One region of the Pseudomonas vesperimontis genome, then DNA from elsewhere that is predicted to be linked to it. Evidence: predicted binding sites of a transcription regulator. Region 1 holds the regulator's gene; the other holds the start of a gene.
The links. The regulator sigma-54, encoded in region 1, starts transcription at its own class of promoters, with help from an activator protein. The targets are predictions, from matches to a motif close to ANTGGCATNNANNTTGCTNT.

Region 1 (11,438 bases):
AGATCAACGCAAGCCGCGTTGCGCTTCATCCAGTTCGCGGATGTATTTGAAGATTTTGCGTGAAGCACCAGGCGCTTTGTTCTGCGCCAGCTCATGCTGAGCTTGGCGTGCCAACTGACGCAGGTATTGGCGGTCGGCGTCGGCGTACTGGCCGACAAAGGCTTCGAGGGTGTCATCGTTACCGTTGATCAAGCGGTCACGCCAACGCTCAAGGTTATGGAAGCGTTCGTTGTATTGGCGCGTTGAGGCGTCGAGTTGGTCGAGCAAGGTCAGGATGGATTCGATGTCCTGATCGCGCATCAGCCGGCCGATAAACTGCATATGGCGCTTTTTTGCGGCATTCGCAGTGTGCTTGGGTGCTTCGGCAAGTGCGCGGCGCAGCTCGTCGGTCAGCGGCAGCTTGTTCAGCAGGTCGAGTTTAAGGGTGGTCAGGCGTTGCCCCAGATCTTGTAGCGCATGCAACTCGCGTTTGACTTGGGTTTTGCTCTTCTCGCCGGAGAAGTCGTCAAGGTATTCAGACATGGTGGCGGTCCAGTGGAAAACGCCGACATGATAGCAGCAAGTTTCCAGCTGTAAGCGACTGGCCTGCGTGGCCGCGCTTGCCGCTTATCGTTCAGGAGTTTTTATGAGTGCAGTAGATACAGTTGGGCCTCAGGCCGTAGCGCAATTACAGGCCCAGGTAGAGCAGATCATCGCTGAGGCGAAAAAGCAGGGCGCGAGTGCCTGTGAGGTGGCGGTATCAGTGGAGCAGGGCTTGTCCACCACGGTGCGTCAGCGCGAAGTGGAAACGGTTGAATTCAACCGTGATCAAGGGTTTGGCATCACCTTGTATGTGGGGCAGCGCAAGGGCTCGGCCAGCACGTCGGCCACCGGGGACGCGGCTATTCGCGAGACGGTGGCGGCGGCTCTGGCCATTGCCAAACATACCTCCGAAGACGAATGCGCGGGTTTAGCGGATGCCGGGCTGATGGCGCGTGAGTTGCCGCAGTTGGACCTCTATCACGCCTGGGCGATCACCCCAGAACAGGCCATCGAACAAGCACTACGCTGCGAGGCAGCGGCATTTGCGGCAGACCAGCGGATCAAGAATGCTGATGGCACCACCCTTAATACCCATCAAGGTTGCCGGGTTTACGGTAACAGCCATGGTTTTATCAGTGGCTATGCCAGTACTCGCCACAGCCTGAGCTGCGTGATGATCGCCGAAGCCGATGGGCAGATGCAGCGTGACTACTGGTATGACGTCAATCGCCAAGGCGAGTTGCTGGCGGACGCCGGCAGCATTGGCCAGCGCGCTGCTGAGCGGGCGGTGAGCCGTTTGGGTGCGCGGCCGGTGCCAACCTGCGAAGTGCCGGTGCTGTTTGCCGCAGAGCTAGCCGGTGGCTTGTTTGGCAGCTTTTTAGCGGCTATTTCGGGCGGCAACCTGTACCGCAAGTCGTCATTTCTTGAGGGCACCTTGGGCCAGCAATTATTCCCCGAGTGGCTAACGCTGGGTGAACGCCCGCATATTCCGCGCGCGCTCGGCAGTGCCGCTTTCGATGGTGATGGTTTGGCAACCTATGCCAAATCTTTTGTTGAGCGTGGCGAGTTACTCTCTTACGTACTCGGCACATACTCCGGGCGCAAGCTGGGTATGCCCAGCACGGCTAACTCCGGCGGCGTGCATAACCTGTTCGTCAGCCACGGCGATGAAGACCAAAAAGCCTTGCTCAAGCGCATGGGTCGCGGCCTGTTGGTCACTGAGTTAATGGGCCAAGGTCTGAACATGGTCACCGGTGATTATTCGCGTGGCGCGGGTGGTTACTGGGTAGAAAACGGCGAAATCCAGTTCCCGGTGCAGGAAGTCACCATCGCCGGCAACATGCGCGACATGTTCAAACAGATTGTCGCGGTGGGCAGTGACGTGGAGTTGCGCGGTAATATACGTACCGGCTCGGTGCTAATTGAGCGCATGACGGTGGCAGGTAGCTGATTTACAGGCATAAAAAAGGGGCTGTCGCTTAAGCGTACAGCCCCTTTTTTATGCCGTGGGCGTTTTACTCGCCTTCGTCGAAGAAGTTGTTGATCAAGTCACTCAGGGCCGCCAGTGCGTCGTCTTCCAACTCGCCTTCGGTATGCACGTGCACGGCTGTGCCTTTACCCGCAGCCAGCATCATCACGGCCATAATACTTTTGCCATCAACCAAGGTTTCTGGGCTGCGGCCGACCTTCACGTGGCAAGGAAAGCGCCCAGCGACGCCAACAAACTTGGCGGCTGCGCGGGCGTGTAAACCCAGCTTATTGATAATGGTGATTTCGCGTGCAGGCATCGCGGTAATTCCTTAACTGAGGTCGCGGTGGCGAATCTGCACGTTTTTTAGGATGGGTTTTAGCGTTTCACCCAGACGGCTGGCCAGGTACACCGAACGGTGATGGCCGCCCGTGCAGCCAATCGCCACCGTGACATAGGCGCGGTTGCTGGCAGCAAAACGCGGCAACCATTTGCTCAGGTAGGCGAGGATGTCTTGGTACATGTCTTCGACATCGGCTTGGGCCGACAGGTATTCAATCACAGGTTGGTCGAGGCCCGAGAAATCGCGCAGATCTGGCTTCCAATAGGGGTTCGGCAAGCAGCGCACATCGAAGACCAAATCAGCATCCACTGGCATACCGCGCTTAAAACCAAAAGACTCCAGCAAAAATGCAGTACCCGGCTCAGGCTGGTTAAGCAGGCGTAACTTGAGGCTGTCGCGCAGTTGATACAGATTGAGGTGAGTGGTGTCGATCTTCAGGTCGGCCAAGTCGATGATCGGCCCCAGCAGCAGGCTTTCGTCGGCGATGGCCTCAGCCAGCGAGCGGCTTTCGTTGGTCAGCGGATGGCGCCGGCGGGTTTCTGAGAAGCGTTTGAGCAGCGTTTCTTCGTCGGCATCCAGGTAGATCACATCGCACTTGATATGCCGAGCACGAACTTCCGCGAGCAACTCGGGAAAGCGCTGCAGATGGCTCGGTAAGTTACGTGCATCAATCGACACCGCGACCTGCGGGTGCAGCAGTTCGGTGTGCACCAGCGCGCGTTCAGCGAGTTCAGGCAGCAGGCCGGCGGGCAGGTTATCAATGCAGTAGAAACCGTTATCCTCGAGCACATTGAGGGCGGTGCTCTTGCCGGAGCCGGAGCGACCGCTGACGATGATCAGGCGCATGCTCAGGCTCTATTGAGTTGGTTTTGTGTGTCGACTACCACTTGGTACAGCGCTTCGCTGCTTGCGGCTTGGCGCAGGCTGGCACGTACCTCACTGCGGTCGAGCATGCTGGCGATTTGTCGCAGCAACTCTAAGTGAGCATCCGTGGCCGCTTCTGGCACCAGTAGGACAAACAGTAGGTCCACAGGCGCACCGTCGATGGCGTCAAAATCCACCGCGGCATCTAAGCGCAGCAGCGCGCTGATGGGCGCTGTACAGCCCGGCAGGCGGCAGTGTGGAATGGCGATGCCGTTACCGAAACCGGTGGAGCCGAGTTTCTCGCGGGCAATTAGGCTTTCGAAAATATCTTGGCCATCCAGGTCAGGCAGCTCACGCGCCACCAGGTTGGCAATCTGTTCGAGAACACGCTTTTTACTGCCGCCCGGCACGTTCACGAGGGAACGACCGGGGGTCAGGATAGTTTCAAGTCGGATCATAGGAGATAGACGACGTCAGCGAGCCATAGCACCCTGTTGACGATCGAGCTGTTTTTCCTTGTGTTTGATGAGTTGTCGATCGAGTTTGTCAGTCAATAAATCGATGGCGGCGTACATGTCGTCATGCTCGGCATTGGCGACGATTTCACCGCCTGCGATATGCAGGGTCGCTTCGATTTTCTGCTTGAGCTTCTCGACCTCCATGATGACTTGTACGTTGGTGATTTTGTCGAAGTGGCGTTCTAATCGGCCGAGTTTTTCGCCGATGTAGTTACGCAGGGCGTCGGTCACATCCAGCTGGTGTCCACTGATGTTGACTTGCATACCGCTTTCTCCTTGTTGCCGTGTGTAAGAAGCAGGTAATAGACCTGCCGCCGGAACACTGTGGCGTGGAAGACGCTGTCAGAACAAGCCCGCAGCCACCGCTAATTGCTTAGTTGCAGTATGGCTGCTTAGCAAAATATGTGGCGTAGGGTGTTGTGCGCAGAATGAGCTGTCTTCCTTCTTGTGGCTGCCTAAATCAATCGCTTGCGCTCACTGGAAGGCGCTATTGCGAGGGATTCACGGTATTTGGCGACCGTGCGGCGGGCAACTTGAATGCCTTGTGCTTCCAGTAGACCAGCGATCTTGCTGTCACTCAATGGCTTTTTCGCATTTTCCGCGGCGACCAATTTTTTGATGATGGCGCGAATAGCTGTGGACGAACATTCGCCGCCCTCAGAGGTGCTGACATGGCTGGAGAAGAAGTATTTCAGCTCATAAATACCGCGCGGGGTGTGCATAAATTTCTGCGTGGTTACCCGCGAAATCGTCGACTCATGCATGCCCACCGCCTCCGCGATATCGTGCAGTACCAAGGGCTTCATCGCCTCGTCGCCGTAATCGAGAAAGCCGCGTTGGTGCTCGACTATTTGCGTCGCCACCTTCATCAAGGTCTCGTTGCGGCTTTGCAGGCTTTTGATAAACCAGCGCGCTTCTTGCAGTTGGTTACGCATGAAGGTGTTATCGGCACTGGAGTCGGCGCGCTTCACAAAGCCGGCGTACTGGGCATTGACGCGCAGGCGCGGCATGGCTTCTTGGTTTAGCTCCACCAGCCAGCGCTCGTTGTGTTTACGCACGATCACATCAGGCACCACGTATTCCGGCTCGCTGGACTCGATGTGCGAGCCGGGGCGCGGATTGAGACTCTGAATCAAGTCTATGACTTGGCGCAGCTCATCTTCCTTGAGCTTCATGCGGCGCATCAGTTGGCTGTAGTCGCGGCTGCCGAGCAAGTCCAGGTAGTCGCCCGCCAAGCGTTGGGCCTCGTTTAACCACGGGGTGCTAGTGGGCAGCTGGCGCAGTTGCAAGAGTAAGCATTCGCCCAGATTGCGCGCGGCGATGCCGGTGGGCTCGAACTGCTGAATGCGGTGCAGCACGGCTTCAACTTCGTCCAGCTCAATGTCCAGTTCCGGATCGAAGGCCTCGACCACTTCTTCCAGGGTTTCTTCGAGGTAGCCTTGCTGGTTGATGCAGTCGATCAGGGTCACGCCAATCAAGCGATCTTTGTCCGACATCGGCGCCAGGTTTAGCTGCCAGAGCAGGTGGCTTTGCAGGCTTTCACCGCTGGAGGTGCGGGTGGTGAAATCCCACTCGTCATCGTCGTTGGTGTTGCTGGGCAAGCTGCTGGCGCTGGTTTGGTAAATGTCTTCCCACGCGGTATCGACCGGTAGCTCGTTAGGAATACGCTCACCCCAATCGCCTTCTTCCAAGTTGTCCACGGTCTGGGTGGCTTCTTGATAGCTGGTTTCTTGATAGGGTGCTTCGGGCTGTTCGCTGGGGCTGGCGCTTTCTGCGCCATCGGCCATGGGGTCCGAATTGTCGAAATCCTCGCCTTCTTCTTGGCGTTCGAGCATCGGGTTAGATTCCAATGCCTCTTGGATCTCTTGTTGCAGATCCAAGGTCGACAGTTGGAGCAAACGGATGGCCTGTTGCAGCTGCGGTGTCATCGTCAGCTGCTGGCCCATTCTCATGACGAGCGATGGTTTCATTGCAGACCTTATTTACCGGCGTCTATGCGCAATCCACTACGGGCGTTTTAAAAAATGCCACTTGGAAGCAAATTATATGCCTGACTCTAAGGGGTTTGCCTAGCCTTGGCTGTGGCCAAAAAGAGAAAAGCTGCAGTTACAGCTTGAACTCGTGCCCCAAGTAGACTTCTTTGACTATTTGGTTGGCGAGGATGGCCTCGGCATTACCTTCGGCGATCAGCTGGCCATCACTGACAATATAAGCTGTTTCACAAATATCCAGAGTCTCGCGCACGTTATGGTCGGTGATCAACACACCGATGCCCTTGGCCTTGAGGTGATGGATGATCTGTTTGATATCGCCAACGGAAATCGGATCAACACCAGCGAACGGCTCATCGAGCAAAATAAACTTGGGGTTGGTTGCCAGCGCGCGAGCGATTTCCACCCGGCGACGTTCACCGCCCGACAGGCTCATGCCGAGGTTGTCGCGGATGTGACTGATGTGGAATTCCTGCAGCAGGCCTTCGAGTTCTTTGCGCCGCGCTGCACCGTCGAGGTCTTTGCGGGTTTCTAAGATGGCCATGATGTTGTCAGCCACGCTGAGCTTGCGGAAAATCGAAGCTTCCTGCGGCAAATAGCCGATACCGGCGCGCGCGCGGCCATGCATCGGTTGATGGCTGACGTCGAGGTCATCAATCATCACCCGACCCTGATCAGCTTGGACCAAGCCGACGATCATGTAAAAACAGGTGGTTTTACCGGCGCCGTTGGGGCCAAGTAAACCGACGATCTGCCCGCTCTCGATGCTCAGGCTGACGTCACGCACGACTTGGCGACCTTTGTAGCTTTTGGCCAAGTGTTGGGCTTTCAATGTGGCCATTTTTACTGCGCCTGTTGTTCAGCGGGTTTGTTCTTTGGCTGGATCACCATATCAATGCGCGGACGTGGCGCGGTGACATTGGTGCCAGTGGCGCGGCCGGCATTGACGATTTGGCGTTGGGTGTCATAAACGATTTTCTCGCCTTCGAAGGTGTTGCCTTCCTGGATCACCTTGGCCTGATCAATTAGCACGACGCGCTCGTTGGCCATAAAGTACTGAATGGTCAGGCCATAGGCCTTAACGATCTGTTTATCGGCTGAGGGCTGTTGCTCGTAGTAGGCCGGCCTGCCGACTGAGGTGAAGACTTCAACATCGCCCTGAGCATTCTGGGTAATGGTGACAGTGTCGCCGGTGACTTTCATGCTGCCTTGGGTGATGACGACGTCGCCGCGATACACTGCCACGCCTTGTTTGTCATCGAGTTCGGCGCTGTCAGCCTGAATACGGATCGGCTGTTCGCGGTCGGATGGCAATGCCCACACGCTGGCACTGCCGAGTGCGACGCTGAGGCTGAGTAGTAGGGGGAGGGTATTAACGAGCCTCATGCAGACCTCTTACGTTGGACAGCAGGAGCATCCTGCCGTCATTCAAGTACGCTTTCATTCCTTGTGCCGTGGTCACCCCATTGGCCGCGTCGATTCTAACGGCTTGCTGGGTCTGCGCATATTCCTTCTCGGGGAAGATGGTCAGGCGGCTGGTGGTGAGAATAGTCGGGCGGCCTTTGGCATCAATGCGATCAACGCGAACGCTGTCGATCAATTCGACTTCAGTGCCGCCAGACGATACCTCACCACGCTCGCTGCGGATCTTCCAAGGCAGTTCTGTGCCGCGAAACAGGTTCATATTTGGGCGGGTCATCAGGGTGATATCACTGGCCCTAAGGTGCTCGACCTTGTCGGCGGTCAGCTCATAGTGCAGCTTACCGTCGGCTTGGTATTGCACGGTGTAGGTGTTGGTGGCGTAAAAATCGATGGCCGTGTCGGTCCCGGCAGCATTCGGCTGCTGGTTGAAGCTTTCTGGGCTGAGGTTCCAAAAGCCGAGTGCAGCCACAAGCAGAGCGACACCGGCGATCAGGGCAACATTGAATAATTTGCGGGGCATGATGAGCCTATAGATAATCGGCTTGAGCAGCTTCAAGGGTGCCTTGGGCGTGCATGATCAGTTGGCAAAACTCGCGTGCCGCGCCTTCACCGCCGCGCGCATGAGTGACGCCATGGGCATGTTGGCGGACAAAACTGTCGGCGCTGGCAACGGCCATGCCCAGCCCTACGCGGCGGATCACCGGCAGATCGGGCAGGTCGTCACCCAGGTAGGCAACTTGTGAGTAGTCTAGCCCTAGTTCACCCAGTAACTCGTCTAATACCACCAGCTTGTCTTCGCGGCCCTGATAAAGATGTTGAATGCCTAGGTTCTGTGCGCGGCGCTCAACCACCGGCGTTTTGCGACCGCTGATAATGGCGGTGCGCACGCCTGAATTGATCAACATCTTGATGCCATGGCCGTCGAGGGTGTTGAAGGTTTTGAACTCGCTGCCGTCGACCAGAAAATACAGCTTGCCATCGGTAAGCACGCCGTCGACGTCAAAGATCGCCAGTTTAATGGCCTGAGCGCGTTGCAACAGGTCAGGGTTGATCGCAGCAATTGTCATCACATCACTCCGGCGCGCAGCAGGTCATGCATATTTAATGCACCGACCGCCTGGTGGTTGTCGTCGATCACCACCAATGAGCTGATTTTGTGGTCTTCCATGATTTTTAAGGCCTCAGCCGCGAGCATTTCCGCGCGGGCGGTCTTGCCCTGAACGGTCATGACGTCATCAATGATGGTCTGGCGTACATCGATGCTCCGATCCAGGGTGCGGCGTAAGTCGCCGTCGGTGAAAACGCCAGCCAAGCGGCCGTCGTCCTCGGTCACCACGGTCATGCCCAGGCCTTTTTGGGTCATCTCCAGCAGCGCGTCGCGCAGCGACGTGCCACGCTTGACACGTGGCAAGCTGGCGCCGGCGTGCATGACGTGTTCCACCTTCAGCAGCAAGCGTCGGCCCAGGGCGCCACCGGGATGGGAGAAGGCGAAGTCTTCAGCGGTGAAGCCGCGCGCTTCCAGCAACGCAATAGCCAAGGCGTCCCCCAGCACCAGGGAAACCGTGGTGGACGAGGTTGGCGCCAGATTCAGCGGGCAGGCTTCTTGGGCTACGCGCGCGTCCAGATTCACGTCTGCCGCTTTGGCCAGCGGCGACTCCGGGTTGCCGGTCAGGCTGATCAGGGTAATGCCGAGGCGCTTGATCAGCGGCAGCAGGGTAATGATTTCTGCGGTGGAGCCGGAGTTGGACAGGGCTAATACCACGTCGTCGCGGGTAATCATGCCCATGTCGCCGTGGCTGGCTTCGGCGGGATGCACGAAGAAGGCGGTTGTTCCGGTACTGGCCAAGGTTGCCGCGATTTTATTGCCGACGTGGCCGGATTTACCCATGCCGACCACCACAACACGGCCTTTGCTGGCGAGGATCAACTCGCAAGCCTGCACAAAATCACCGTTGATACGTTGCAGCAGGTCCTCGATCGCTTCGAGTTCTAGGCGAATGGTGCGCTGTGCTGACTGGATCAGATCAGTTGACTGGCTCATGACTTCTCTGCGTTGTGCGGCTAAGCGACCGATTATAACGGTAAAGGTGCGCCTGCCCAGCCTTTCCAGCAACGGCGGGTGTGGCGTTGTGAAGTGTTTATCTCTGGCAACATGATCAATCTTGGGTGGGGATTGTCGCGGTGCTATAGTTCGCACCCATTTTCGGTACGCTCGACGACCCGTAGTGCCCTTTGTCCAGGGTGGTGCGTCAGTCAGGCAAGCGTTGAGCAAGGAGTCCAGATGAGCGCCGAGAACCCTTATGCAGTCGAGCTTAAAAAGCTGAGTTTTAAGCGCGGTGAGCGGGATATTTTTAAGAACATCGATATCAGCATCATGCGTGGCAAGGTCACCGGCATTATGGGGCCGTCTGGCTGTGGCAAAACCACGCTGCTGCGTTTGATTGCCGCTGAGCTCAAGCCCAGTCAGGGCGAGGTCTGGGTTAATGATGTGAACCTGCCAAGCCTGTCGCGCAGTGAGCTGTTCGACATGCGTAAGCAGATGGGCGTGCTGTTCCAAAGTGGCGCGCTATTTACGGACCTAGATGTATTTGAGAACGTTGCTTTCCCGCTGCGCGTGCACACCAAGCTGCCGGAAGAGATGATTCGCGATATCGTCCTGATGAAATTGCAAGCCGTCGGCCTGCGCGGGGCTTTAGATTTGATGCCAGACGAGCTTTCGGGCGGCATGAAGCGGCGTGTGGCATTGGCGAGGGCAATTGCCCTAGACCCGCAAATATTGATGTACGACGAGCCTTTTGTGGGTCAGGACCCCATTGCTATGGGTGTTTTGGTGCGTTTGATTCGTCTGCTCAGCGATGCGCTGGGGATCACCAGCATTGTGGTATCCCATGACTTGGCGGAAACCGCGAGCATCGCCGACTACATCTATATCGTTGGTGACACCCAGGTATTGGGCTGGGGTACGCCGGCCGAGTTAAAAGCCTCGCAAGATCCGCGCGTGCGTCAATTCATGCAGGGCATCCCTGATGGGCCGGTGCCGTTCCATTTTCCTGCGGCTAATTACCGCGACGATCTGCTGGGAGGGCGCTGATGCGCAAGACATCTGTGCTCGAACGGGTGCGCCTGTTTGGGGTGGCCGGTATCGATCTGGTAGAAACATTGGGTCGCTCGGTGTTGTTTCTACTGCGCGCCCTGTTTGGTCGTGGCTCGACCGGCCACAGCTTTCAGCTGCTACTCAAACAACTGTACTCAGTTGGGGTTATGTCCCTGGCGATCATTGTTGTGTCTGGCCTGTTTATCGGCATGGTGCTGTCGCTGCAGGGTTTTAGCATCTTGGCCCAATACGGTTCAGAGCAGGCGGTGGGGCAGATGGTAGCCCTGACGTTGCTGCGCGAGTTAGGCCCGGTGGTGACTGCGTTGTTGTTCGCTGGGCGTGCCGGATCGGCGCTGACCGCGGAAATTGGCAATATGAAATCCACCGAGCAGCTGTCGAGTTTGGCGATGATTGGTGTTGATCCGCTGAAATACATCATTGCACCTCGTTTGTGGGCGGGCTTTATCTCCATGCCGCTGCTGGCAATGATCTTCAGCGTGGTCGGTATTTGGGGTGGCGCGATGGTCGCCATCGATTGGTTAGGCGTTTACGAGGGCTCGTTCTGGGCCAATATGCAAAGCAGTGTTTCGTTTCGTGAAGATGTGCTCAATGGGGTAATCAAGAGCGTGGTCTTTGCGTTTGTTGTGACCTGGATCGCTGTGTTTCAAGGGTATGACTGTGAGCCGACGTCGGAAGGGATTAGTCGTGCCACCACCAAAACCGTGGTGTACGCCTCACTTGCCGTATTGGGGCTGGACTTTATTCTGACCGCTTTGATGTTTGGAGATTTCTAATGCAGAACCGCACGCTGGAAATTGGTGTCGGCTTATTCCTGTTGGCTGGGCTTCTGGCCTTTTTGCTGTTGGCCTTGCGCGTCAGTGGTTTGACCGTGGGCAGTAACGACGATACGTACAAGGTGTACGCGCACTTTGAGAACATTGCCGGTTTAACGGTCAGATCGAAAGTGACCATGGCGGGTGTGACGATCGGTAAAGTCACCGCCATCGACCTAGACCGTAACAGCTACATGGGGCGGGTCACCATGCAGGTGGATGATGCCGTGAATAATCTGCCAGCAGACTCCACCGCCTCAATTCTTACCGCGGGTTTATTGGGCGAGAAGTACATTGGCATTAGCGTGGGGGGGGAAGAAGAGGTGCTGAGTGATGGCGGCACCATCTTTGACACGCAGTCATCGTTGGTATTGGAAGACTTG
Region 2 (11,438 bases), 520 kb from region 1:
CGGTGTCGGCCTTGGCTGAGGAAATGCTCAGCGCCGGCGAGGGGCAAGTGCGTGCATTGGTCACTGTGGCCGGCAACCCGGTGCTGTCCACGCCCAATGGTCGTCAACTGGAGCAGGCGCTGGATGGCTTGGAGTTTATGCTCAGCATTGACTTCTACATCAACGAAACTACTCGCTATGCCGACTTGATCCTGCCGCCAACTGGGCCGCTGGAGCATGATCACTACGACACCACCTTTAATATGTTCGCGGTGCGCAATGTCACCCGCTTCAATGAAGCGGTGCTGGCTAAACCTGCAGGCGCGCTGCATGACTGGGAAATCTTTGTTGGCCTGGCCAAGGCGTTTGCCGCCAAGACGGGCGCCGCACTGAAGCCGACCATGGCCCCCGAGCAGATGATTGATATGGGCCTGCGCTTTGGTACTTACGGCGATAAATCCGCCCATAAGCTATCCCTTGCCACACTGCGTGAGCACCCGCATGGGCTCGACTTAGGTGCGCTCAAGCCCAACTTGGCGGCAAGGCTGAAAACCAGTAACCAGCAGGTGCAGGCTGCGCCAAGCGTGATCATGGCTGACCTGCAACGCTTTGCTGCAGAGCCAGCGGCTATGGTCGGCGAATTGCTGCTGATTGGCCGTCGCCATGTGCGCAGCAATAATTCGTGGATGCACAACTACCATCGGCTGGTGAAGGGCAAGCCGCGTCATCAGCTGCTGATGCACCCGGCAGACCTTAGCCAGCGCGGGCTCAGCGACGGCCAGTTAGTGCGCGTGCGTTCGCGGGTTGGGGTGATTGAGGTGCAAGTAGCGGCCAGCGACGAGATGATGGCGGGCGTGGTCAGCCTGCCGCATGGCTGGGGGCATGCGCGCCCGGGCGTGCAGATGAGCATTGCCAGTGCGCAACCGGGCGCCAGCGCCAACGACCTGACCGATGAGCGGCAACTCGACGCATTGTCGGGTAACGCCGCGCTCAACGGCGTGCCGGTACAGGTGGAGGCGGCCTGACAGCGGTTTGCTGAGGCGTGCAAAGTCACCGGGAAGACCGAGCATTACGCTCGGCTTTTCGCTACAATGCCGCCACCGTGCCGACCCGAGAGTCGGGTAAGTTAAGCCCTGAGGTGCCCAATGGATATCATCGAAACCATCAAAGAGCAGATCGCTAACAACACCGTTCTGCTGTACATGAAAGGCTCACCGAACGCTCCGCAGTGCGGCTTTTCCTCCAAAGCGTCACAGGTTGTGATGGCGTGTGGTGAAAAGTTCGCCTTTGTCGACATTCTGCAAAACCCAGAAATTCGCGCCAACCTGCCAAAGTACGGCAACTGGCCAACCTTCCCGCAACTGTGGGTGGGTGGCGAGCTGGTCGGCGGCAGCGATATCCTTGCGGAAATGTTTGATAAGGGCGAGCTGCAGACCCTGATCAAAGACGCCACGCAAAAAGCTGACGCGTAAGCAGGCTGCATAAACAACAAACCCCGCCAAGTGCGGGGTTTGTTGTTTATGGCGCAGGCGTTTATTCGGCCATTTGCGATTGCAGGTAATTCTGCAGGCCGACTGATTTGATTAGGCTGAGCTGAGTTTCCAGCCAATCAATATGGTCTTCTTCAGCGCAGAGGATGTCTTCTAATAGCTCGCGGCTGGCGAAGTCACCGGTGCTTTCGCAATAGGCAATCGCTGCTTTCAGGTCGATGTGCGCTTTGTGTTCGATTTTCAGGTCGCATTCGAGCATTTCTTGGGTGTTTTCACCGATCAGGATTTTGCCAAGGTCTTGCAGATTAGGCAGGCCTTCGAGAAACAGAATGCGCTTGATCAGCTTGTCCGCGTGCTTCATCGCGTCGATGGACGCGTGGTACTCATGCTCGCCGACTTTCTTCAGGCCCCAATCTTCATACATGCGTGCGTGCAGGAAGTACTGGTTGATCGCGACCAGCTCGTTACCGAGGATCTTGTTCAGATGCTGGATGACCTTCTTGTCGCTTTTCATGTCTGCGTCTGCCTTGCAGGGGAATTAGCGCCTGATTCTGGGCTGCAGGTTTTCGACTGTCAAACCTAAGCGGTTGAAATCAAAGTTAAAATCAGTCTGAGTAAGTATGTTTAAGGTGTGCATTTTAGCGCTAACGTGTTGATTTGCCGGCACATAGGAAGGCCAGAGACTATGAGCGCTGGCGCTGGCGCTGTCACGGGCTTAAGCCGCGTTGCGAGTGTGGGTGTGTGGCGCTATAAACAGCGGGGCATAAAAAACCGGACGCAAGGTCCGGTTTGTCAGTGCGTCGCTATCAAGCCGCTACAAAGTTGGCCGGGTAGGCCATGGCCGCCTGACTGCTTTGCACTTCGCTCAATGTTTCGCGTACCACTTGCTTGGCCAGGCAGGCGCACTTGCCGCATTGGCTGGCAACACCCAAGGTTGATCGCACATCACGGTAGCTGCAGCAGCCTTCGTAGATGGCTTCGCGGATCTGACTGTCAGTAACACCTTCGCAAAGACAGACATACATGGTGAGCACTCATGGCAGGGCAGTGGCTGGTGCTAAAGATACTAATGTTAATGAGAATGCTTGTCAAAGTTAAATGTTATTGCGTGATGCTCCCTGGTCGGCAACCTGTTGCGCGTGACGTCGGCCTTGCGTTGCCAGCGCCTTGCCGCCTGCTTGCCGAGGGCGGAAAGCGCTTGCCGCTTTGCCGCTTTTATTAACGCATCTACAGCTTAAGTGACTGATAAATATGCAATAAATAAAATGGCACAGGCTTTGCTTATGGTCTTGTACGCAAAACAGTACCGCCAACGAGCAAAGGTTTCTGACCATGAGCATCAGTTTCGACAGAGCACTCGGCATTCACGAAAAAGCCCTCAGCTTCCGCACCCAGCGCGCTGAAGTGTTGGCCAACAACATCGCCAACGCGGACACGCCCAACTTCAAGGCGCGTGATCTGCAGTTTGCCAGCGTTTTGGCTGAGCAGAGTGCCAAGGGCTCGCGCGGCGCGGTCAGCCTGAATCGAACAGACAACCAGCACATTGCTGCTGAAGGCCTGTCAGCCGGTGACGCGGGCCTCGCCTATCGCACGCCAATGAGCCCATCGATCGACCAGAACACCGTTGATCTGCAAATCGAACAATCCAATTACGCGGAAAACTCGGTGCAATTCCAGGCCAGTTTTACCCTGCTCAACAGCAAGTTCAAAGGGCTGACCAGTGCCCTGCGCGGCGACTAATAGGAGCCTGAAGCCATGTCACTTAGCAGTGTTTTTAATATCGCCGGGATGGGTATGAGTGCCCAGAGCACTCGCCTTAATACCATCGCCAGCAACATCGCCAACGCCGAGACTGTCTCCTCAAGCATTGACCAAACCTACCGCGCGCGGCACCCGGTGTTCGCCACCGTTTATCAGTCCGCGCAAGGCGGTGACCGTGGTTCGCTGTTTGCCGACCAAGACAATGCCGGTGCCGGGGTTCAGGTGCTGGGCGTGGTTGAAGACCAGAGCAGCCTGATGCCGCGCTATGAACCTAACCACCCAGCGGCGGATGAAGGCGGCTACGTCTATTACCCCAACGTCAATGTGGTGGAAGAAATGGCTGACATGATTTCCGCCAGCCGGGCCTTCCAGACCAACACCGAATTGATGAACACCGCCAAACAGATGATGCAGCGCGTATTGACCTTGGGTCAGTAAGCCAGCGAATAAGGAGTGCAGGGTTATGAGTACTGTTGGCGATGTCAGCCTTTCGACGATGGATCAATACCAGATCAAACAAGACAGCAACCAGAAGAAGGAACTCGGCAAGAACGAGTTCCTCAATCTGCTGGTGGCCCAATTGAATAACCAGAACCCGCTGGAGCCGCAAAGCAACGGTGAGTTTATCGCCCAGCTGGCGCAGTTCAGCCAGGTTGAGGGCATTGAAAAATTGAATACCAGCATGGGTTCGCTGGTCACCGGCTATCAGTCTTCTCAGGCGCTGCAGGCCTCGTCACTGGTGGGCCGCAAGGTGATCGTGCCGGGCGACAAAGCTGTGGTTGATACCAGCGAGAGCTTCAAAGCTAGCCTGATTTTGCCAACCAGCAGCAGTAACGTCGCCGTCAATATTTACGACAAGTCCGGTGCTGCGGTAAGCCGCATCAACCTGGGTGAGCAAGCGGCCGGTAACGTCAGCTTTATTTGGGATGGCAAAGATGCCAGCGGCAATCTATTGCCGCCGGGCACCTACAAATTTGAAGCGCAGGCATCTTATGCCGAGGGCACTAAGGGCCTTTACACCCTGCTACCGGCCAACGTTGACAGCGTGACCTTGGGCGGCAGTGAGCTGATGTTGAACCTTGCCGGGCTTGGTAGTGTGCCTATGTCGCAAGTGCAGATGATCGGTCAGTAACCAACAGCTTTTAGCCAGGTTTTAGCTGCCGGCTGTCCGGCAAAGGAGTCTTCCATGGGTTTCAATATCGGTCTTAGCGGTCTGCGTGCCGCCACCAGCGACCTCAATGTGACCGGCAACAACATCGCCAACGCGGGCACTGCAGGCTTTAAACAATCACGCGCCGAGTTCGCCGATGTATATGCCGCGTCTGTTTTGGGTTCTGGTAAGAATCCTCAAGGCAGCGGTGTATTGCTCGCCAACGTGTCGCAGCTGTTTAACCAAGGCAACATTAACAACACGCAAAACGCCCTAGATTTAGCAATCAACGGCAATGGCTTCTTTCAAACCAGCAATAACGGCGATGTGAGCTACACCCGTGCTGGCTACTTCGGTACCGACCGTGACGGCTTTATGGTCAATAACTTTGGCTACAAACTGCAGGGTTATACGGTGGATGCTAATAATAATTTGCAGAATGGTGTGGTGGCTGACCTGCAAATCCAGACGGCCAGCCAAGCACCGTTACCGACCAGTAATCTGGACCAAACGTTTAACCTTAACTCCACCAACTTAGTGCCGACCACGGTGCCATTTGATCCGGCTGACCCCACGTCTTACAACTCATCAACGTCGACCAATATTTATGACACTCAGGGTAACTCCCATGTGTTTACCCAGTACTTTCTCAAGACCGGGCCAAACAACTGGCAGATGAACGTGTTGATTGATGGCCGCAGCCCGGACAACCCAGCCCTGACCACGCCTTCTTCGGTTGACCTGCAGTTCACCTCAGCGGGTCAGCTAGATATCCCCGCTCTTATTGCTTCTGCTCCAACCGGGTTTAGCGTGGGCGCAGACGGCACCATCGACCTCACCACCTGGGTGCCGGCAGCGCCAGACACAGCGATCCCGCCGGTATGGTCAAGCAACGGCGCAACCGCGAGTGCGACCGGGGTGAATGTTGATTTACGTCAGGCCACTCAATTTGCCAGCACCTTCGCGGTCAATAGCGTCAGCCAAGATGGTTACACCACTGGCCAGTTGGCAGGGCTTGAAATCGACGATACCGGGGTGATTTTTGCCCGGTACACCAATGGCCAGTCGAATATTCAAGGGCAGGTTATCTTGGCCAACTTCGCCAATGTGCAAGGGCTGACGCCAGTGGGTAAAACCGCTTGGGTGCAGTCTTTTGAGTCAGGTGAGCCGGTACGAGGCACGCCGCGCAGCGGCACCTTAGGTGCGTTGCAGTCTGGCGCGCTGGAGGACTCCAACGTTGAGTTGTCCGATCAGCTGGTCAACTTGATCGTCGCTCAGCGTAACTACCAGGCCAACGCCAAGACCATCGAAACTGAGAGTGCGGTGACTCAGACCATTATCAACCTGCGTTAATCGGGTTGGCCGGCGGTAGGCACGTGCCTGTCGGCGGCGGCAAAAATACGCCACTTGATTGTTTGTAAGGCTCCATTCGGAGCCTTTTTATTTATTAAAATTCATATAAAACAATTAGTTATCTTTATTTTTTGAGTGCTGGCACAAGCATTGCTTTATACCTTGTATAGAGCAACGGGCGACACGCCCAACTCGGAGAATAACCATGGACAAGATGCTGTACGTTTCCATGACTGGCGCCCACAACAACACCCTGGCCCAGCGTGCCCACGCCAACAACCTAGCGAACATCACCACCAATGGCTTTCGCCGGGATTTCGAGCAGGCGCGCTCCATGCCGATCTTCGGTGACGGTTTACCGTCGCGGGTCTATGCCATGAGTGAGCGCCCCGGCACTGATTTCACGCCAGGCTCGCTGCAAGAAACCGGTCGCGATCTGGACGTGGCGATTGGCGGCAAAGGGTGGTTGGCGGTGCAGGCTCCTGACGGCACCGAAGCCTATGTGCGCACTGCCAGCTTGAACGTTGATGCGCTGGGTGTTTTGCGCACCGGCAATGGCTTGCCGGTGATGGGCAACGCCGGACCAATTGCCGTGCCGCCTGAGCAGAAAATCGAAATCGGTAAAGACGGCACCATCAGCATTCGTGCGCTGGGTGAAGCGCCAAATGTGTTGGCTGAGGTTGACCGCTTAAAGCTGGTCAATCCGGACCTCAAACAAATGGAGAAGGGCACCGACGGTTTGGTTCGCTTCAAAGGCCAAGGCCCGGTGCAGGCCGATGCAACTACGGAAATCACTTCGGGATTTCTTGAGTCAAGCAACGTCAACGCCGTGGAAGAGATGACCGCGATCCTCTCGCTGTCTCGCCAATTTGAATTACAAGTGAAGATGATGCGCACTGCCGAAGACAATTCGGCAGCCATGGCGCGCGTCTTGCAAATGACCTAATTACCAGCACGCGGCGTCGGTAATACGACGCCCGAGGAGAATCGATATGCTTCCGGCACTGTGGGTCAGTAAGACGGGTTTGTCCGCTCAGGACATGAACCTGACCACCATTTCCAACAACTTGGCCAACGTCTCGACCACCGGCTTTAAACGTGATCGCGCCGAGTTTGAAGACCTGCTGTACCAAATTCGTCGTCAACCGGGCGGCCAGTCTAGCCAAGACAGCCAACTGCCGTCTGGCTTGCAGCTGGGTACCGGGGTGCGAGTGGTGGGCACGCAAAAAATCTTCACCGCCGGTAGCCTGCAAACCACCGAACAACCGCTAGACATGGCGATTAACGGTCGCGGTTTCTTCCAAGTGTTGCTGCCAGACGGCACGGTGTCTTACAGCCGCGACGGCAGTTTCCACCTCAACTCCGATGGCCAGGTGGTGACCTCTAACGGTTATGCATTGGAGCCGGCCATTGTTCTGCCCAATGAAGTGCGCACCTTTACTGTCGGCGAAGACGGCACCGTATCCGTCACCACTGCCGGCAACCCGCAGCCGCAGATCGTTGGTAACTTGCAGATTTCCGATTTCATCAACCCGGCGGGGCTGGAGGCTATCGGTAATAACCTGTTCTTGGAAACTGCATCCAGCGGGGCGCCGCAAGTCGGCACACCGGGCCTGAATGGCCTAGGTACCACCCTGCAAAACACCTTGGAAAACTCCAACGTCAGTGTGGTGGAGGAGCTGGTGAACATGATCACCACTCAGCGCGCCTATGAAATGAACTCCAAAGTCATTTCCACTGCGGACCAGATGCTCGGCTTTATTTCACAGAATCTTTAATGGCGTAGGGCGGGTTAGACGCGAAGCGGCGTAACCCAACAAGGTCCTCACCTAGCAGAATGCAACAACTGAGGTAATCGATATGAACCGGCTAATTATTCTAAGTGCACTGCTTGGCCCTCTGGCATTGAGCGGCTGCATGGCGCCCGCGCCTAAGCCGGACGATCCCTATTACGCCCCGGTAATGCCGCGCACGCCGCTGCCTGCCTCGCAAAATAATGGCTCCATCTACCAAGCTGGTTTTGACAATGGCTTGTTCGGTGACCGCAAGGCTTACCGCGTGGGCGACATCATTACCATTACCCTCAATGAGCGCACCCAAGCCAGCAAGAACAGCAACAGCCAGGTCAGCAAAGACAGCTCGGCCAACCTCGGCATACCCAACCTGTTCGGCATGGCGGTAACGCCGAAAAATCCGCTGGCCTCCATCGGTGCGCTGGGCCTGAACAATGACACCTTAGGTCTGGACGCCAGCTTCGATGCAGCGCGTTCAGCGGATGGTTCTGGCGCTGCTGGGCAAAGCAACAGCCTTACCGGCTCAATCACCGTATCGGTGGCCGAAGTGATGCCCAATGGCATTCTGCTGGTGCGCGGGGAAAAGTGGATGACCCTTAATACCGGCGACGAACTGGTGCGCATTGCCGGCTTGGTCCGCTCCGATGACATCGCCACTGACAACACCGTGTCCTCGACCCGCATCGCCGATGCTCGCATCACCTACTCGGGGACCGGTGCCTTTGCTGATGCTTCGCAGCCGGGCTGGATGAGCCGTTTCTTTCTTAGCCCAATGTGGCCGTTCTGAGGATGGTCACCATGACGCTTAGTAAATACCTCATCGCCGCTGCCGCTGTGTTACTGGCTTCAATGGCTCAGGCCGAACGGCTGAAAGACCTTGCCAGCATCCAAGGTGTGCGCAGTAATCAGTTAATTGGTTACGGCTTGGTGGTTGGCCTTAACGGCAGCGGTGACCAAACCACCCAGACGCCGTTTACCGTGCAAACCTTCAATAACATGATGGCGCAGTTCGGTATCAAGGTGCCGGCGGGTGGCAACGTGCAGCTGAAAAACGTCGCGGCGGTGTCGATCCATGCTGACCTACCGGCGTTCGCAAAGCCCGGGCAGACCATCGACATCACCGTATCCTCCATCGGTAATGCGAAAAGCCTGCGTGGCGGCAGCTTGCTGATGACCCCGCTTAAAGGTATCGACGGCAACGTATACGCCATCGCCCAAGGCAACTTAGTGGTCGGTGGTTTTGACGCCGAAGGCGGCGACGGCTCACGCATCACCGTCAACGTGCCATCGGCAGGGCGTATACCCGGCGGGGCAATGGTCGAGCGGCCGGTACCGAGCGGTTTTGATCAAGGCAACAGCCTGACGCTCAACCTCAATCGTCCAGATTTCACCACTGCAAAAAATATTGTTGACCACATCAACGAGCTGCTTGGCCCAGGTGTGGCCCAAGCGCTCGATGGAGGTTCGATCCGCGTCAGCGCGCCCCTCGACCCGGGTCAGCGGGTGGACTACTTATCCATTCTGGAAAACCTCGAAGTTGAGATCGGCCAGGCTGTGGCCAAGGTCATCATCAACTCGCGTACTGGCACCATCGTGATTGGCCAAAACGTGCGCGTGCAGCCGGCTGCAGTCACCCACGGCAGCCTGACAGTGACCATTACCGAAGATCCGATTGTCAGCCAGCCAGACGCTTTGTCCGGCGGCCAGACGGCTGTGGTGCCGCGCTCACGGGTCAATGCTGATGAAGAAGCCAAGCCCATGTTCAAGTTCGGCCCCGGGACCACGCTGGATGAAATCGTCCGCGCGGTGAATCAGGTGGGCGCTTCGCCTTCCGACCTTATGGCCATCCTGGAGGCGCTTAAGCAAGCCGGCGCTCTGCAGGCTGACCTGATTGTGATTTAAGGGAGGGCACGCCCAAAATGGACTCTCGACTCTCAGCCGGTTTACTCGGTGGGGCTAAAAGCCCGGTAGACAGTGGCGCCTATAACGACCTAGGCCGCTTGCAGCAGTTCAAGGTGGGCGGCGACAGCGAAAAAAACATCAAGAAAGTCGCTCAAGAATTTGAGTCGCTGTTTCTCAATGAAATGCTCAAAGCCATGCGCTCGGCTAACGAGGCGTTTGGTGAGGGCAACTTTATGAACAGCAACGAGAGCAAAACCTACCAAGACATGCACGACCAACAACTGTCGGTCACCTTGTCCAACCACCAAAACGGTATTGGCTTGGCCGACGTGTTGGTGCGGCAGATGTCCAAAATCAAAGAAGCCGACAGCCGGCCCAATCCGTTTGCTCAGGTGAACGAGGCGGTCCCAGCTGCGCCGGTTAAACCATTGGCTCAGGTTGAAAGCAGCCGCGATGACAGCTCCTTGCTCAACCAACGGCGCTTGTCCCTGCCCAGCAAACTGACAGACCGTTTGCTCGCGGGCATCGTGCCGACCGCTACGGCGGCGGACGCACAGCCACTGGCGCAAAACGATTGGATACCCGCCAAGACGTTTGCTGCCCCTGCAGACACAGCACTGGCTTTGAGTGGGATGGACGCCATTACCGGGCGGCGTATTGCCCAGCCGCCACTGGCGCCTGGCAAAGCAGCCTTTGGCTCGAAAGATGAATTTATTGCCGCCATGTTGCCGATGGCTGAACAAGCCGCCGAGAAGATTGGCGTCGACCCACGCTATTTAGTGGCACAGGCCGCGTTGGAAACCGGCTGGGGTAAATCAATTATTCGTCAGCAAGACGGCAGCAGCAGCCATAACCTGTTTGGCATCAAAACCCACAACACCTGGGAAGGCGACTCAGCGCGCGTGCTGACCACTGAGTTCAAGGGCGGCAAAGCTGTTAAGGAAGCGGCCTCATTCCGCGCCTATGAGTCCTTCGCCCACAGCTTTGATGATTACGTGAGCTTCTTGCAGAACAACGGTCGTTACGAAAAAGCCTTAGCCACTACCGACAAGCCCGAGCAGTTTGCCCGCGAATTGCAGAAGGCCGGCTACGCCACCGACCCGCAATACGCCAGCAAAATCGCCCAGATCGCTCGGCAAATGCAGACCTACCAAACAGTCGCGGCCGTCAGTACGCCGTCCACCAACGGATGATGAACCATGGCTGATCTCCTCAATATTGGCTTGTCTGGGCTGTCAGCGAACAAAACCTCGCTGGCGGTCACCGGCCACAACATCACCAACGTCAATACGCCCGGCTTCTCGCGCCAAGAGACGATACAGGCTACGCGTATTCCGCAGTTCAGCGGCGTCGGTTACATCGGCTCAGGTACAACGCTGGTCGATGTAAGACGTATCTACAGCGAATTTCTCAATACGCAGGTGCGCAGCAGCACAGCACTTAATAGTGATACCCAGAGCTATCTGGGCCAGATCAATCAGCTGGATTCCTTGCTGGCAGGTACTACCACTGGGGTCAATCCTGGGTTGCAAAAAGTATTTGCTGCGCTGCAAACCGCTGCAGAAGACCCTGCCAATATTCCAGCTCGGCAATTAGCGTTGTCTGAGGCTGAAGGTTTGGCCAAGCGTTTCAATACTGTCTACGACCGTCTATCCGAACAAAACGCATTTATCAATAAACAGCTTTCTGCAGTAAGTGACCAAGTCAATCAACTGGCAACATCAATAGCGGGTTACAACGATGCAATCGCAGTGGCTGCAGCCAACGGCAAGCAGCCTAATGATCTGCTTGATGCGCGTGAAGAGGCTGTGCGCAAGTTGTCGACTTTTATTGGTGTAACCGTGGTTTCCCAAGACGACAACAGCTACAACCTTTTTGTCGGTTCGGGCCAGCCCTTGGTAGTAGGCAGTACCGCGTCACGACTTGAAGTGGTCCCCGGCTTGTCCGATCCGCTGCGCAGTGAAGTGCAGTTTGTCAGCGGCAATTCGCGCCAAGGTATTACCTCGTTAA

Region 2: WF513_RS11625 (flagellar basal body rod protein FlgF) is a predicted target of sigma-54. The motif match lies at 5,871-5,890, and genes of this name have one in related genera.

Annotation. Positions count from the first base shown of each region.
Region 1 is NZ_CP149803.1:2,965,160-2,976,597, reverse strand. Features, by position in the region: gene yjgA (ribosome biogenesis factor YjgA) at 4-522, opposite strand; gene pmbA (metalloprotease PmbA) at 626-1,972, shown strand; gene WF513_RS14155 (HPr family phosphocarrier protein) at 2,037-2,309, opposite strand; gene rapZ (RNase adapter RapZ) at 2,322-3,179, opposite strand; gene ptsN (PTS IIA-like nitrogen regulatory protein PtsN) at 3,182-3,655, opposite strand; gene raiA (ribosome-associated translation inhibitor RaiA) at 3,671-3,979, opposite strand; gene WF513_RS14135 (RNA polymerase factor sigma-54) at 4,171-5,685, opposite strand; gene lptB (LPS export ABC transporter ATP-binding protein) at 5,822-6,547, opposite strand; gene lptA (lipopolysaccharide transport periplasmic protein LptA) at 6,550-7,092, opposite strand; gene lptC (LPS export ABC transporter periplasmic protein LptC) at 7,079-7,648, opposite strand; gene WF513_RS14115 (HAD family hydrolase) at 7,656-8,195, opposite strand; gene WF513_RS14110 (KpsF/GutQ family sugar-phosphate isomerase) at 8,195-9,169, opposite strand; gene WF513_RS14105 (ATP-binding cassette domain-containing protein) at 9,410-10,219, shown strand; gene mlaE (lipid asymmetry maintenance ABC transporter permease subunit MlaE) at 10,219-11,016, shown strand; gene mlaD (outer membrane lipid asymmetry maintenance protein MlaD) at 11,016-11,438, shown strand, end outside.
Region 2 is NZ_CP149803.1:2,440,831-2,452,268, reverse strand. Features, by position in the region: gene WF513_RS11665 (molybdopterin oxidoreductase family protein) at 1-1,004, shown strand, start outside; gene grxD (Grx4 family monothiol glutaredoxin) at 1,125-1,451, shown strand; gene bfr (bacterioferritin) at 1,513-1,983, opposite strand; gene WF513_RS11650 (bacterioferritin-associated ferredoxin) at 2,276-2,494, opposite strand; gene flgB (flagellar basal body rod protein FlgB) at 2,802-3,209, shown strand; gene flgC (flagellar basal body rod protein FlgC) at 3,225-3,668, shown strand; gene flgD (flagellar hook assembly protein FlgD) at 3,694-4,362, shown strand; gene flgE (flagellar hook protein FlgE) at 4,417-5,733, shown strand; gene WF513_RS11625 (flagellar basal body rod protein FlgF) at 5,939-6,679, shown strand; gene flgG (flagellar basal-body rod protein FlgG) at 6,726-7,511, shown strand; gene flgH (flagellar basal body L-ring protein FlgH) at 7,594-8,313, shown strand; gene WF513_RS11610 (flagellar basal body P-ring protein FlgI) at 8,325-9,428, shown strand; gene flgJ (flagellar assembly peptidoglycan hydrolase FlgJ) at 9,446-10,621, shown strand; gene flgK (flagellar hook-associated protein FlgK) at 10,628-11,438, shown strand, end outside.